One region of the Kribbella sp. CCNWLW201 genome, then DNA from elsewhere that is predicted to be linked to it. Evidence: riboswitches for the same ligand, from Rfam matches in the RefSeq annotation. Region 1 holds a riboswitch; the other holds the start of a gene.
What was found. Region 1 has a riboswitch for ZMP and ZTP ahead of V9K99_RS37040 (bifunctional 5,10-methylenetetrahydrofolate dehydrogenase/5,10-methenyltetrahydrofolate cyclohydrolase). Riboswitches for the same ligand answer to the same signal wherever they lie in the genome.
Positions count from the first base shown of each region.

Region 2: linked by a shared signal. The riboswitch ahead of V9K99_RS25595 (metallophosphoesterase) and the one ahead of V9K99_RS37040 (bifunctional 5,10-methylenetetrahydrofolate dehydrogenase/5,10-methenyltetrahydrofolate cyclohydrolase) in region 1 are both predicted to bind ZMP and ZTP.

Region 1 covers NZ_JBBCBQ010000012.1:168,005-175,022, reverse strand. Annotated here, with positions in the region: gene aroH (chorismate mutase) at 1-238, opposite strand, end outside; gene V9K99_RS37040 (bifunctional 5,10-methylenetetrahydrofolate dehydrogenase/5,10-methenyltetrahydrofolate cyclohydrolase) at 270-1,139, opposite strand; ZMP/ZTP riboswitch at 1,165-1,254, opposite strand; gene V9K99_RS37035 (GNAT family N-acetyltransferase) at 1,260-1,913, opposite strand; gene V9K99_RS37030 (beta-N-acetylglucosaminidase domain-containing protein) at 1,929-4,553, opposite strand; gene V9K99_RS37025 (NUDIX hydrolase) at 4,721-5,368, opposite strand; gene prcA (proteasome subunit alpha) at 5,365-6,204, opposite strand; gene prcB (proteasome subunit beta) at 6,243-7,018, opposite strand, start outside.
Region 2 covers NZ_JBBCBQ010000006.1:310,324-317,341, reverse strand. Annotated here, with positions in the region: gene V9K99_RS25615 (DUF1905 domain-containing protein) at 1-161, shown strand, start outside; gene V9K99_RS25610 (cysteine hydrolase family protein) at 221-778, shown strand; gene V9K99_RS25605 (NAD-dependent epimerase/dehydratase family protein) at 779-1,705, opposite strand; gene V9K99_RS25600 (pectate lyase family protein) at 1,998-3,008, shown strand; ZMP/ZTP riboswitch at 3,054-3,132, shown strand; gene V9K99_RS25595 (metallophosphoesterase) at 3,157-4,026, shown strand; gene V9K99_RS25590 (VOC family protein) at 4,031-4,762, opposite strand; gene V9K99_RS25585 (VOC family protein) at 4,894-5,277, opposite strand; gene V9K99_RS25580 (LysR family transcriptional regulator) at 5,303-6,190, opposite strand; gene V9K99_RS25575 (cysteine dioxygenase family protein) at 6,266-6,769, shown strand; gene V9K99_RS25570 (aldo/keto reductase) at 6,783-7,018, opposite strand, start outside.

The DNA.
Region 1 (7,018 bases):
CGTCGATCTCCTGCATGCACATCAGCGGTACGTCGGTCAGTCCGATCTGCCGGCCCGCCACGGCGGGAAACTCCGAGCGCAGGTCCGGCGTGACGGTGAACAGGATGCTGATCAGGTCCTCCCGGTCCAGATCATTCGCTTCCAGGACTGCCTTCACCAGCTCGGCGGACCGCTCGAGCAGATGCTCGCGCTCGTCCACCTCCAGCTGGGTGGCACCCCGGATCGCCCGTACCGCCACGTCTCCGCCTCCTTAGTCGTCTACCCCAACCCTAGGGCAGAGTAACCACGGAGTGGACAGCCGTCTCGGATTGTGCCTCCGCGGCGTCGACCGTCTGCTCCAGCAGCAGCGCGATCGTCATCGGCCCGACCCCGCCCGGGACCGGGGTGATCAGGCTCGCCACCGCGGCGGCCTCGTCGAAGTGGACGTCGCCGACGTTGCCTTCGTTGTACCCGGCGTCGACCACCACCGCGCCCGGCTTGAGCCAGTCGCCGCGGACGAAGTTCGGCTTGCCGACCGCCGCGACCACGATGTCCGCGGTCCGGACGATGTCGGGCAGGTTCGTGGTCCGCGAGTGGGTGTAGGTGACGGTCGCGTTCGATGCCAGCAGCAACATCCCGGCCGGCTTGCCGAGGATCGGGCTGCGGCCGATCACGACCGCGTGCGCTCCGGCGATCGGTACGTCGTACGCCTCGAGCAGCCGCAGGATGCCGCCGGGCGTGCAGGACCGGAACCCGGGCTCGCCGAACGCCATCGCGGCGAACGCGTGCATGGTCACCCCGTCAACGTCCTTGGCCGGGTCGATCGCCTCGAACGCGGCCCGCTCGTCGATCTGCGCCGGCACCGGGTGCTGCAGCAGGATCCCGTGCACCTCAGGGTCCGCGGACAGCTTGTGCAGCTCAGCGACCAGTTCCTCGGTCGTCGTCTCGGCAGGCAGTACGACGCTCCGCGACCCGATGCCGGCCTTCTTGCTCCGGTTCTGCTTCATCCGCACGTACGTCGCCGACGCAGGGTCGTCCCCCACGAGCACGGTCGCCAGACACGGCTGCACGCCGGTCTTCTCCTGCAGGTCCCGAGCCCTGGCGGCCGCCTTCGCCACCATCTCGGCGGCAAGGTCGGTCCCGATCATCAACTTGGTCATTCCGGCGCGCTCCTTCGGGCAGCGAGAAGGGTGCCCAGGCGCGCGGCTCAGCCAGATCTACCGGCAGACCGTTCCCCGGTGGTCCTCCACCTCAACGCCAGTCGCGGTCCGCGGACCAGCCTACGCGACGAACCACTCCCGGCAGCCCTCCAGCCCGTCAACCCTGACCTGTGCACCGGACCAGTCGTCGCGCGTCAGGCGGAGGCGGTCCGAGATGACCGGCTGACCGTCGAGGACGTCGCGGGAGATGCCGTCCGGCCGGTAGCCGAGTTTCCGGGAGACGCCCTGGGAGGCGGCGTTGTCCTGGAACACCTCGGTCAGCGCCGCCACCGCATCGAGCCCGTCGAAGGCGAGCTGCAGCAGCGCCTGCCGTGCCTCGGTGCCGAACCCCTGGCGGTGGTGTGGCAGGCCGAGCCAAGAGGTCGTCTTCACCTCGCGGAGGACGGCGAAGTCCTGGGCGCGCAGGGTGACCATGCCGATCGGCGTCGTGTCGCGAAACACACCGAGCTTCAACGCCCAGTCCTGCGGAGTCCACTCGGCCAGAGTGCTCCAGTACCCCTGCATCACGCTCCGGGCGCGTTCGGCCGGTGGCACCTCTGTCCACGGGGTCAAGAACGGCCGCTCCCCTGGCTTGTGGACGCCGTTTGCGGCGACATCCGCGAGCGCGGCCAGCTCTTCCTCGTCCGGCTGCCGGAGGACAAGGCGTTCGGTGGTCAGCCGGAGGCGGCGCAGCGGCCAGTGGTCGATCAGCACGCCGCCATCCTGGGCCGACATCAGATCCCGGGCAACCTAGTTTCGGTGCAGGATCACCTCATGGACCCGTGGCGGTACGGCGCCGGCCGCCCAACTGATCCGAACCGCCTCGACAGTGGCCGACGGGATCGCGACAGCGGTGTAGGCGGCCTGAATCTGACCCGCTGGTTTCCACCCCGCCGCGGTCTTCACCTCGAGTCGGCCGAGGGCAGCGGAGCCGTCGGCCTGGAGGACGGTGAGCCGATCCACCGGGCGTGGCGTCGACAGTGTGATGACCAGCGCATCACCTTCGATGGGTGCTGTCACGGCGGTGTAGCTGGTGGTCACGTTGCGATCGACTGCGTTGGACAAGGCCGAGCCGTCCGCGGGAGCCGGCGTACCTGTTGCCGTGAGCACCGACTCGGAGCCGTCGGTCACCTGGATCGAGAACTCACGAACCACGAGCCAGTACGACGGGTTGTCGGCAAGGGCTCGGTAGCGGACATACCGAGCCGTGGCGTTCGCGGTGAAGCGGACCTCAGCCGTGGTGGCCCGCGTGAGCTCGGTCCAACTGGACCCGTCGGTGGAGTACTCCAGGGCGCCGGAGTGGATGTAGTCCTGCGGGCTGCCGGACTTCCCCATCAGTACGGCGATGTCGCCGATCGCCCGTGGTGCGCCGAGGTCGACGCGGATCTCGTCACCGGCCACCGGCGCGCCGTTGCTCCAGTAGAAGGTCGACTCGTCGCCGTCGATCATGCGGTCGGGGACGTTCTCGGCGTACGTGCCCTGTGAGCTGGACGCCGTACGCCCCGGCTCGATGCCCATCCACTGGTCGTGGACCCGGCCGGCCTCGGTGAGGAACGCGTCGGCCACACCCTCACCGATGCGCGGGTAGGTGTTGGAGTGCGGCAGGCGGGTGTCGCGGATCGCCTTGGCCTGGGTGACCAGCCGGTCGATCCGTTGCCGGCTCGTCCACGCTGCCGCGCCCTTGCCCTCGGCCACTTCATCGAGGAGTTGCAGCGATCGCTGCAGCGCCTGCCCCCACAGCACAGTGGCGTCGAGCCAAGCCTTCGCCTCGTCAGCAAACGCTGGATCCTTCACACCCAGGCGTAGCTGCGCGGGCGCCTTCTCGACCGCGGTGAAGTACGGCTTGATCGCCGCGATCGCACTGTCGCGATCCCCGGTCTGCCAGGTCTTCCAGAATGCAGCGGTCCGGGCGGCCAGCACCGGCGCGCTCTCCGGGTGCAGCGTCGAGTCGTAGGTGTTCAGGTCGGCGAAGACCCCGAGGGCCGCGATCGTCTTGCGGTCTCCCCCGGCTCGTTCGGCGATCGCCCGGTGCCATGACGCCTGTTCGTCGTACCGGGCCGGATTCCAGCCGAGCTCGGCGAACGAGTACAGGGCGAGCTTGCTGACCGCGGCCTGATTCATCGGGTTCGAGATCACGCCGGCGACATGCTCGGCGATCCCGGGCTCTCGGCCGCTGTAGTCGGCCAACGGGATCCGGCCTGCCAGGTAGTCGTTGACCGGATAGTTGTCCCAGATCAGGATGTCGTGCCCGAACACCGCCTTCGCCTGCGCCGCTTGTGCGGTTGTGATCGTGCGCGGGATGACACCGATACCGGTCCAGTGCACGACCACCGCGCGGTCGAGCTGCTCCCGCAATGACTTCTTGTACGGCGTCTCGGACACGTTGTAGTACTCGGTCGGGACCATCTGCAGCGGGGCGAGATCCGGCTTACTGGCTACCCACTCGCGCTGGATCCGGTTCAGCAGCTCGCTCTGCGCCTGGCCGGCCGCACCGCCGCCGGTGCCGTACTTCTCCCGGTCGGCCGCGCAGTGCCAGGTGTTGTAGTCGATGTCGTCGAGCGGCACGTTGAACGCCCGCGCACCCAGCGCGTAGAGCGCCTCGAACTTCGCGATCAGCGCCTGGTAGTCGCTGTCCGAGGTGTAGCAGATCGAGAGGCCGGGCGAGAGCGCGAAGGTGAAGTCGACTTTGTTGCTCCGGGCCCGCTCGATCAGTTCGCCGAGCTCGGCCAGCTTGTCGGCCGGGTACGGGTCGCGCCACTGCTCACGGTGGTACGGGTCGTCCTTGGGCGCGTACTCGTAGGTGTTCATCCGGTGCGCGCCGAGGTAGTCCAGGTGATCGAGCCGGTCGGCGTGCGACCACGGCGTACCGTAGAACCCTTCGATCGAGCCGCGGTACCGCATCGTCGGCCAGTCCCGGATCTCGACGCCGTCCACCTGGTTGCCTTGGACAAGTTGTGCGAAGGTGCGCGCGGCGTAGTACGTCCCATCGGTGTCGACGCCGTCGAGTACGACGTGCTTTTGACCGATGGCGAGCACATAACCCTCAGCCGGCAATCCCTTGGCGGGCTCGACGTTCAGCTTCCGCAGCGTCTGCTCGCTCCCACCCAGCCAGATCGTCACGGCGGCCGGCTGATCACGAACAGTTCGTACGCCGGCCTGCTCGAGCGTCTCGCGGACGAGGCGCTCGGCGTCGGGGTCCGTGGTCGGGCCATGGACCAGGCCGACTGTCCGGCCGAGGGCGAACCCATCCCCGCGGCCGATGGTCTGTTGAGGCTCAGGTGTCACGGGCGCTTCCGTGGTGTCGGCCGCGGCAGTCTGAACGGTCATGGTCTGGACGACGAGTGCGAGCAGCAAGGGCAGGGCGAGACGGCGCATGAGCAACTCCTCGGGCGGAAGGCGTTTGCACCACCCATCCACTCAGTGCGCAGACCTGCGCGTCAACCCCTAACCCTGACCACTTCCAGTCACTTCCCTCCCCTCCCCTCCGTAACGTCCGAAGAAGTGAGGGCTATAGGCCACAGTTCTTCGGACGTAACGGGCAGTTAGAGCAGGCCGGCGTGGTCGAGGGCGATGTAGGCCGCGTCGATGCCGGTCATGGCGCCGGGGGTGCGGAGCTCGGCGCGGAGTTGCGCCACGGTGAGCTCGACCGGGATGCAGTCCTCGAACTCGTCCAGGGCCTGGCGACCGTCCGGACGGCAGCCGCGGGCGATCCCGACGTACTTGCGATAGACCGAGGAGGCCGCCGACCAGTTCCAGGCGACGAGCTCGAACGACTCGCACGTGTAGCCGGTCTCCTCCTCGAGTTCGCGGACGCCGGCCACGGCCGGATCCTCGCCGACCTCGACCAGGCCACCCGGGAGGTTCGTCACGACCCGGTCAGGCCCCGGGCGGAAGATCCGGATGGTGACGATCCGGCCCTCCGGCGTCAGCGGCAGCACGGTGATCCCGGACGTGATCCCGGAGGCCGTCTTCGGGCCGAACACATCCCAGTCGACCTCCCGCCCGTCCGGCAGCCGATACCGCCGCTGGTTCACCGTCAAAAACCCGTTGAACCCCGGCCGCTCCCCCAGCAACTCCCAAGACACCGGATCCCCAGCCCGCACGTCATCTACCACCGCGCGGTCGCCAGGCGGGACGGCACCGGCCGCCGTGGACGTGGTGTCCACGGCGGCCGGCTCGCGATCTGTCACAGCGGTCGGTTGTCGTCCGGCTCCTCCGGGGGAGCCACCGGTACGTCGTCCTCCGCCGGGGCGACCGGGGTGTCGTCGGTCGCGTCCGGGCTCGTGTCCGCCTTGTCGGCGGCCGGCTCCGTCGGGGTCGTGTCCGGGCTGGACTCCGACAGGATCCGCGCCAGCGTCTCCTCCGAGATCCGCTTGAACTTGCGGACCTGGGTCCGGGTCCGGTCCAGGACCGCGACCTCGATCTGATCCGGGGTCAGCTCGCGGACCTCGTTGCTGTCGTGCCCGAGCGCGTCCACCGCCAGCCGGAGCGCCCCGGCCAGCGAGATGCCCTCCTGGTAGTGCTCGCCGACGTAGTCCGCGACCTGCTCGGCCGGCCCGCCCATCACGGCGTACCCGCGGACGTCCGCGATCGAGCCGTCGTACGTGAGCCGGTAGATCTGGTCGTCGGCGGCGCTGGCGCCGATCTCCGCGACCAGGATCTCCACCTCGAGCGGCTTCTCACCGCCGGAGGAGAAGATCGCGCCGAGCGTCTGCGCGTAGGCGTTGGCGAGCGCCCGGCCGGTCACGTCGCGCCGGTCGTAGGAGTACCCGCGCATGTCGGCCAGCCGGACGCCGGCGATCCGCAGGTTCTCGAACTCGTTGTACCGGCCGACCGCGGCGAACGCCATCCGGTCGTAGATCTCGGCCACCTTGTGCAACGCCGGCGACCGGTTCTCCGCGACGAACAGGATGCCGTCGGCGTACTGCAGGGCGATCGCGCTGCGGCCCTTGGCGATGCCCTTCCGGGCGAAGTCGGCCCGGTCCCGCATCAGCTGTTCGGGCGAGACGTAGAACGGAACGCTCATCGAAGGTGTCGTCCTCTAATCAGTCGATGGGGAGGGGGTCAGGTGAGGGACGAGGCCGGGCCGTCGGGCCGGTTGTGCCGCTCGGCCCACACCGCGTCGACGATCGCGGCCACCTCGTCCTCGGGCAACCGCTGGTACCCGTCGGAGGTGACGACGCCGACCACCGGGAAGATCCGCCGCAGCATGTCCGGCCCACCGGTCGCCGAGTCGTCGTCGGCGGCATCGACCAGCGACTGGATCAGGACCGTGACGCACTCGGTCGCGGACAGGTCCTCGCGGTAGAGCTTCTTCAGCGCGCCGCGGGCGAACAGCGAACCCGAGCCGACACTGTGGAAGTGGGTCTCCTCGTACCGCCCGCCGGTCGGGTCGTAGGAGAAGATCCGGCCACCCTGGATCTCCTCGTCGTAGCCCGCGAACAGCGGCACCACGGCCAGGCCCTGCATCGCCATCGCGAGGTTGCCCCGGATCAGCGCGCTCAGCCGGTTGGCCTTGCCGTCCAGGCTGAGCGTGGTGCCCTCGAGTTTCTCGTAGTGCTCCAGTTCCACCTGGAACAGCCGGACCATCTCGATCCCGAAACCGGCCGAGCCGGCGAACGCGACCGCGGAGTACTCGTCGGCCGGGAACACCTTCTCGATGTCACGCTGGGCGATGATGTTGCCCATCGTGGCGCGCCGGTCGCCGGCCATCACGACGCCACCGGGGAAGGTGGCCGCGACGATCGTGGTCCCGTGCGGGACGTCGGCGGAGAAGTCGGCCGACCCCAGGCTGCGCCGTCCCGGCAACAGGTCGGGCGCGTGCCCGGCCAGGAAGTCCA
Region 2 (7,018 bases), on a different contig from region 1:
TCCAGGCCGAGATCGGGGAGAGCGTCTGGGACACCTCGATGTTCCCCAAGGACGGGCGGTACATCCTGCCGGTGAAGGCGGCGGTGCGGCGGGCCGAGGACCTCGACGACGGCGACGTACCGACGGTCCGCCTGCGGCTTCGCAGTTGGAAGGTCTCCTGAAACTGTCGGCGGGTGGGTTTAGCGTTCGTTCTGGAAGCTGGCAGAGGGAGGGGAACGAGATGTCCACGTTGTCAGATCGGCCGAACACGGCCCTCGTGGTGATCGACGTCCAGCAGGGCGTCGTGTCGGAGGGCTACGACCGCGACCAGGTGGTGGCGAACATCAGCACCCTGGTCGGCAAGGCGCGCGCCGGGGGAGTGCCGGTCGTCTGGGTCCAGCACAACAGCGAGCAACTGCCGAAGGACAGCGACAACTGGCAACTCGTCCCCGAGCTGAGACGCGAGGACTCGGAGCCAATCGTCCACAAGACGTACGCCGATTCCTTCGAGGAGACCGACCTCGAGGAGGTGCTGGCGAAGGCCGGGATCGGCCGGATCTTCGTCAGCGGCGCGCAGACCGACGAGTGCATCCGCTCGACGATCCACGGCGCCTTCGTCCGCGGGTACGACGTGACCCTCGTCGGCGACGCCCACACGACCGAGGACCTGACCGAGTACGGCGCCCCGCCGCCGGACAAGGTGATCGCCCACACCAACATGTACTGGCAGTACCACCGAGCCCCCGGCCGGACCGCCGCCGTCGAAACCACCGCCGACGTCACGTTCAAGGAGGCCTAGTCAGCTGTTGACGCTGGCGCGGAAGCCGTCGCGCCAACTGGCGTACTTCGGCTCCCAGCCGAGCTTCGTCCGCGCCTTCTCGTTCGAGACGCCGCGCGCGGTGGTCATCTGGGCCAGGACGAACTCGCCGGCCAGCAGCTTCCCGAGCCAGGCGGGCACGTTCATCGGGTGCTTCGCGCCGGCGAGCTCGGCCAGGTACGGCAGCCACTCGGCGACCGGCGCCGGGTCGTTGTCAGCCACGTTGTAGACACCGGGCTCGCCGCGCTCGACCGCGGCGAGCGTGGCGGCCGCGGCGTCGCTGGTCTCGATGAAGGACCAGATGCCGGTCCCGCCACCCACGATCGGCATCTGCCGCTTGCGCACCAGCTCCACCAGCGCATCCGAGGCGCCCGGGCCGTAGAAGGTGCCGTAGCGCAAAACGATTCCCTCGGGTGCCTTGAGCGGCACGGTCTGGTCGACGTACTTCATCGCCGCCATCGTCTGCACTGCCGAGGAGACCGGCTTCGAGATGAGCGGGTCGGTCTCCGTCTTCACCGGTCCGCCGGACTGCTCGTACACGAAGTTGTGGCCCTGAGCGACGACCCGCCGGGTACCCGCGCGCTCGGCGGCCGCGAGCAGGTTGTCCGTGCCGCGGGTCCGGAGGGTGTTGGTGGCGGCGAAGACCTTGTCGACGTTGCGGAGGTTCCGCATCTCGGCGAGCGCGGTCATCTGATGCACGATCACCTCGGGCTCGGCGGCGCAGACCGCGGCGATCACTCCCTCGCGGTCCAGTCCGTCGACCACGACCGGTTCCGCGCCGGCCTCCAGCAACCCTGCGACCTTGCCGTGCGACCTCGTGGTGGCCGTGACCTGGTGACCCGCCGCGACCAGTCCGGGCACCAGGTGCCGCCCGAGTGCTCCGGTTGCGCCAGTGACGAAGACTCGCATGTTCGTTCCTTTCCGTCGTCTTGCTGTGAAGACACGTCCCGTCCCAGATGCCGTGACATGCAACTGCTGTGACCTGGGACACGGGTTCCGATCAGGCCCGGGACGGCGATTCGAACGATCCATCGAACCGCTTCGAGCTACCAACAGTGACGAGCCCTTGACAGGGAGAAACCGGTTTCTGTACGGTTCCCTGCATAAGGAAAGCGCTTTCCGATTCATCTCGGCAAGCACTGCCGCCGTGGCGACGGCGTACTGCGGCATGCCTGCCAACCGCCCCAATCGGAGGTTCTTCATGTCCTTCTTCGCGTCCCCAACGCGTCTGATCGCCAAGTCCCGTCGGCGACGGTTGCCGTACCTGGCGGCGGCCACCGCGCTGACTGTCGCCGCGACGGCCGTGGTGTCCGCGGTCGCCGTACCCGAGTCGCTGCCCAAGGCGTCGGCGTCCACCTTCGCGCTGCAGGGTTGGGCCACTCAGGGTGGTGGCACCACCGGCGGCGGCAGCGCGTCTCCGGTGACCGTCACCACCGCGTCGGCCCTGATCAGCAACATGCAGGCCAGCGGTTCCCGGGTGATCCGGGTCTCCGGCACGATCAACCTGTCCGGCATGAACAAGGTCGCGGCCAACAAGACGATCATCGGCGTCGGCAGCGGCGCCACGATCACCGGCGGCGGGCTCAACGTCGCCAGCGTCAGCAACGTCATCATCCGGAACCTCAACTTCCGGGACTGGGGTGACGACGCGATCAACGTCCAGTACTCGACCCGCGTCTGGGTCGACCACAACAACTTCAGCAACGGGTACGACGGCGCCGTCGACGTCAAGCGGGCGTCGGACTACGTGACCGTGTCGTGGAACAAGTTCTTCAACCACGACAAGGTCGGGCTGATCGGCCACAGCGACGACAACGGCGGCGAGGACATCGGCAAGCTGCGGGTGACCTACTACGCCAACTGGTTCGACGGGACCACGCAGCGGCACCCGCGGGTCCGGTTCGGCAACCCGGTGCACGTCGTCAACAACTACTACCGAGGCAACAGCGGATACGGCGTCGCGTCGACCTGCAACGCGGGCGTCTACGTGGAGCGGAACTACTTCGAGAACGTCGGCAGCACGGTCGTCACCCAGACCGGTGACTCGCCGCAAGGCAACGTGAAGCTCCTCAACAACTGGCTCGCCAACTCCGGTACGCCGGCCTCCCGCAACTCGGCCAGCGTCGCCGCGATCCCGTACTCGTACGTCGTCGACGCCGCGGAGAACGTGAAGTCGCTCGTCACCGGGGGTGCGGGCACCGGCAAGATCTAGCCGGCTCCGGTGCCCTGGGCCTCTGCCACCCGGGGCACCGGTAGGCTGGTCGCACACGACTGGCGAGGGTGGGTGCACACCACCGGGGAGTGACAGCAGGGCATCGACCGCCTGGGTGCCCGAGGCAACGATGTCGAGGAGCCAGCTCGTGCACCGTGTTCTGCATCTGTCCGACACCCATGTCAGTCGCACCGGCCCGGACGAGGACGGCGTCGACGGCGTCGCCTCTCTGCAACAGCTGCTGTACGACGTTCGCCACGTAACATCGCTGGATCTGGTGATCGTCAGCGGTGACATCGCCGACGACGGCTCCAAGGAGGGCTGCTCAGCGGTCCGATCGGCCGTCGGCGCGTTCGCTGCGGAGCGAGGGATCCCGCACATCTACAGCACCGGGAACCACGATCGCCGGGAAGGATTCGAGGCCGCACTCGGCTGGGGCCATCTCGGTCCGGACGGTTCACCGATCGGGCGGCGCACGGAGATCGCCGAGGTGATCGCGGCGGTGAGCATCGTGAACGGGCTGCGCGTGATCACCCTCGACAGCCTGGTCCCCGGCGAGACCCATGGAGTGCTTGGCCGCGACCAGCTGGACTGGCTGGCGGCTGAGTTGGCCACACCGGCGCCGGCCGGATCACTCGTCGTACTGCATCATCCGCCGATCTCTGTGGACGCGGTTCCGTACATGACGTCCGTCGTACTGCAGGAACCTGCGGCGCTCGGTGACGTGATCGCCGGGACCGACGTACAGGCCGTCCTCTGCGGTCATCTGCATCATCAGCTGTCCGGCATGGTGGGGGAGAAGCCAGTGTGGGTGACGCCGGGCGTGATCACCCGCATCGACCTGACGGCACCGAGCGCGCTCGTCCGCGGCGTCCTGGGTGCCGGAGCGACCGTCGTCGACCTCGGTGGACCGTCGTCGCCGATGTTCCACACCGTGCACGCGCGGGATCCACGCGCCGGCTTGGAGGTGTACGTCTACAACCCACTGACCGGCGAGGACACCATCGAGAGCTCCTGAAGCGTCAGCGCAGGGCGAGGACGCAGAAGTCGTTGCCCTCCGGGTCGGCGAGGATGTTCCACGGCACATCGCCCTGACCGACGTCGGCGTCGGTGGCGCCCAGAGCACGCAGGCGGTCGACCTCCGCCGCCTGGTCGTCACCGGGGTACGGCAGCACGTCGAGATGGACGCGGCTTGGCTTCTGGCGGGACGCGCGGACGAACTCCAGGTACGGACCGACACCCTTGGCGGAGCGCAGCAGTGCACGATCGTCGGTCACCTCGTGCAGGGTCCAGTCGATCGCCTCGCCCCAGAACTGGGCCATCGCCCGCGGGTCCGCGCAGTCGACCACGACCGCGGCGATCGGCCCGGTGTCCCGGTAGATCTCCCGAGGCTCCAAGACGGAGAACATGTTGCCCTCCGGGTCGGCCATGACCGTCCACGGGACGTCGCCTTGGCCCACGTCGGCGGTCGTCGCACCGAGCTCCTTCAGGCGCTGCACCAATTCGGCGTGATGGGCCGCCGAGGTGGTGGCGAGCTCGAGGTGCACGCGGTACTTCACCGTTTCGGGGTCCGGGACGGTGACGACATCGACGCACACGGCGGTGGGGTCCGGCCAGTCGAAACCCACGGGCTCGACGTTGGTCACGCTGGGGCCCTCGCTCGAAACACCCCAGCCGAGGGCGTCGGCCCAGAACTGGCCGAGCGCCGCGTCATCCCGAGCCTTGAAATTCACCTGAACAAGTCGCAGTCCCATGCCGCGATCCTATGTCCGGACGGGTCAGCAACCGCCCAGCTCATGCAGCGACCGAAACCGCGGCGGCGGCTGCGGACTGCTGGTCGACCAGAGTTCCGTCCAGATCGAAGAGGACAGCTCGAAGAGTCGTGTCAGGCAACGCAGAACTCATTGCCCTCGGGGTCGAGCATGACGATGTGACCGAGTGGTTCGCCGTAGTAGTCCTCGCGCACTTTCGTCGCGCCGGCCGACTCCAGTTCGGCAGCCTTCGCCCGGATCAGTTGCTCCCGCACAGTCATGTCCCACGGCGCTTCACCAGCGACCCGGATATCGATGTGCATCCTGTTCTTCGACGTCTTCTTCTCGGGGACGCGGAGAAACCCGATCGCCGGCCCCTTGCCGTCCGGATCCACGATCGACGCACCGTCCGGGTCGTCGTACCCGGGTTCCTTCACATAGCCGAGTGCGTCAGCCCAGAACGCGGCCAACTTCTGCGGATCGTCGGCATCACACCCCAGCGTCCAATGCATCCCCATCCGAGCAGGCTACTGGAGCCACCGCTCAAGCGGTTCCCGGATCTGCGCTGTCTGTGCTCGCCTGAGCGAGGGCTGCCAGGAGGGCTGCAGTGGCGGGCGGATCGGGTGGTTCGCCGTACGTCGCCGCATAGACGTGCCGGCGCGACCCCGGCAACTCGGTCGCGACGATACCGTCCGACCGGTGGGCACGCAGGGCCAGACCTGGCATCGTCGTGACGCCGAGTCCCGCGGCGACCAGCGTCTGCATGACGACCATGTCGTCGGAGATATAGCCGATCTGCGGCTCGTACCCCTCCTCGGCGCAGAGCGACAACAGGTGACTGCGACACCGATCGCAGCCCGCGATCCAGGTCGCGTCGCGCAGGTCGGCAAGTCGTTGCCCTTGGCCCGCAGACAGCAGGTACAGCGGGTCGTCGAGCAGGTGATGCAGGCGTACGCCGGCTGGTTCGGGCTCGGTCTCGTCGTACCGGAAGACGACGGCGACATCGATCTTGCCGGTGCGGAGGAGCTCGAGCGCCTCGGGTGGATGCATGTCGGTCAGACCGATCTGCAGGCCCGGATGGGTCTCCGCCAGCGCGGCGACGGCGCGCGGGATGAGCGATCCGATGGCCGATGAGAAGCCGGCCAGGCGTACGCGGCCTGCGGTCAGACCGACGTGGGCGGCGAGCTCGGCGTCGACGGCGTCGATCCGGCCGAGGATCTCGGCGGCCCGGTCGGCGAGCAGTTGGCCGGCCTGAGTGAGGCGGATGCCACGGCCGACGCGTTGGATCAGTTGCGCACCGGTTTCGGCTTCGAGCCGGGCCAGGTGGTGGGTGACGGACGGCTGCGAGTAGTGCAGCTCCTTGGCCGCCGCGGTGACGGAGCCGTGGCGGGCGACGGCCTCGATCACGCGCAGGCGGGCGACGTCCAGCATGTATCAACTCTATCTATCAATGAGCATGAAAATTGACATTAGACGCTATGGGTCGAGCGCGCGCACCCTCGAAGCATGACAACCACACTGATTCACCCCCTGACCGCGTTGACCGAGGGCGTGCGCACCGCCGTCAACCAGCACGCCAACTGGTCCGACACCGCAGACCTCGTCGCCGAGCAGCTCCGCCTGCACCTACCGGGCCCCGACGTACTGACCCCGGAGCAGCGCGACGGCTCACCGGACAGCTACGGCAGCCACGTACTGCACGTCGAGCCCGACGGGTCGTTCTCGATCATCGGTCTTGTCTGGCGACCCGGTCAGATCACCCGCATCCACGACCACGTGACCTGGTGCGTGTTCGGCGTACTCCAAGGCGTCGAACACGAGGATCTGTACGACGCCGACCTCCGGCTGATCGGCTCGAGCGACAACCAGACTGGCGACGTCAGCGGCTTCGCCCCACCCGGCGACATCCACCGCGTCCACAACACCACCGACACCACCGCCATCTCCCTCCACATCTACGGCACCGACGTCACCCGAATCGGCTCCAGCGTCCGCCGCTACTACAACTGACCTGACGACGCAGTTAGTCGTCCCTCAGGTTGTTGAGTACGGCGAGTTGTTCGGGGGAGAGGTGGATGTGGCCGGCTGCGACGTTCTCTGTCAGGTGGTCGGGGCTGCCGGTGCCCGGGATGGCGAGGACGTGGTCGCCTCGGCTCAGCGTCCAGGCGATGCGGATCTGAGCGGGTGTCGCCTCGTGCTCACGGGCGATCGCGACCACCGCTTCGTCCGCGGCAACCCCACCCGCCTCACGACCAGCGC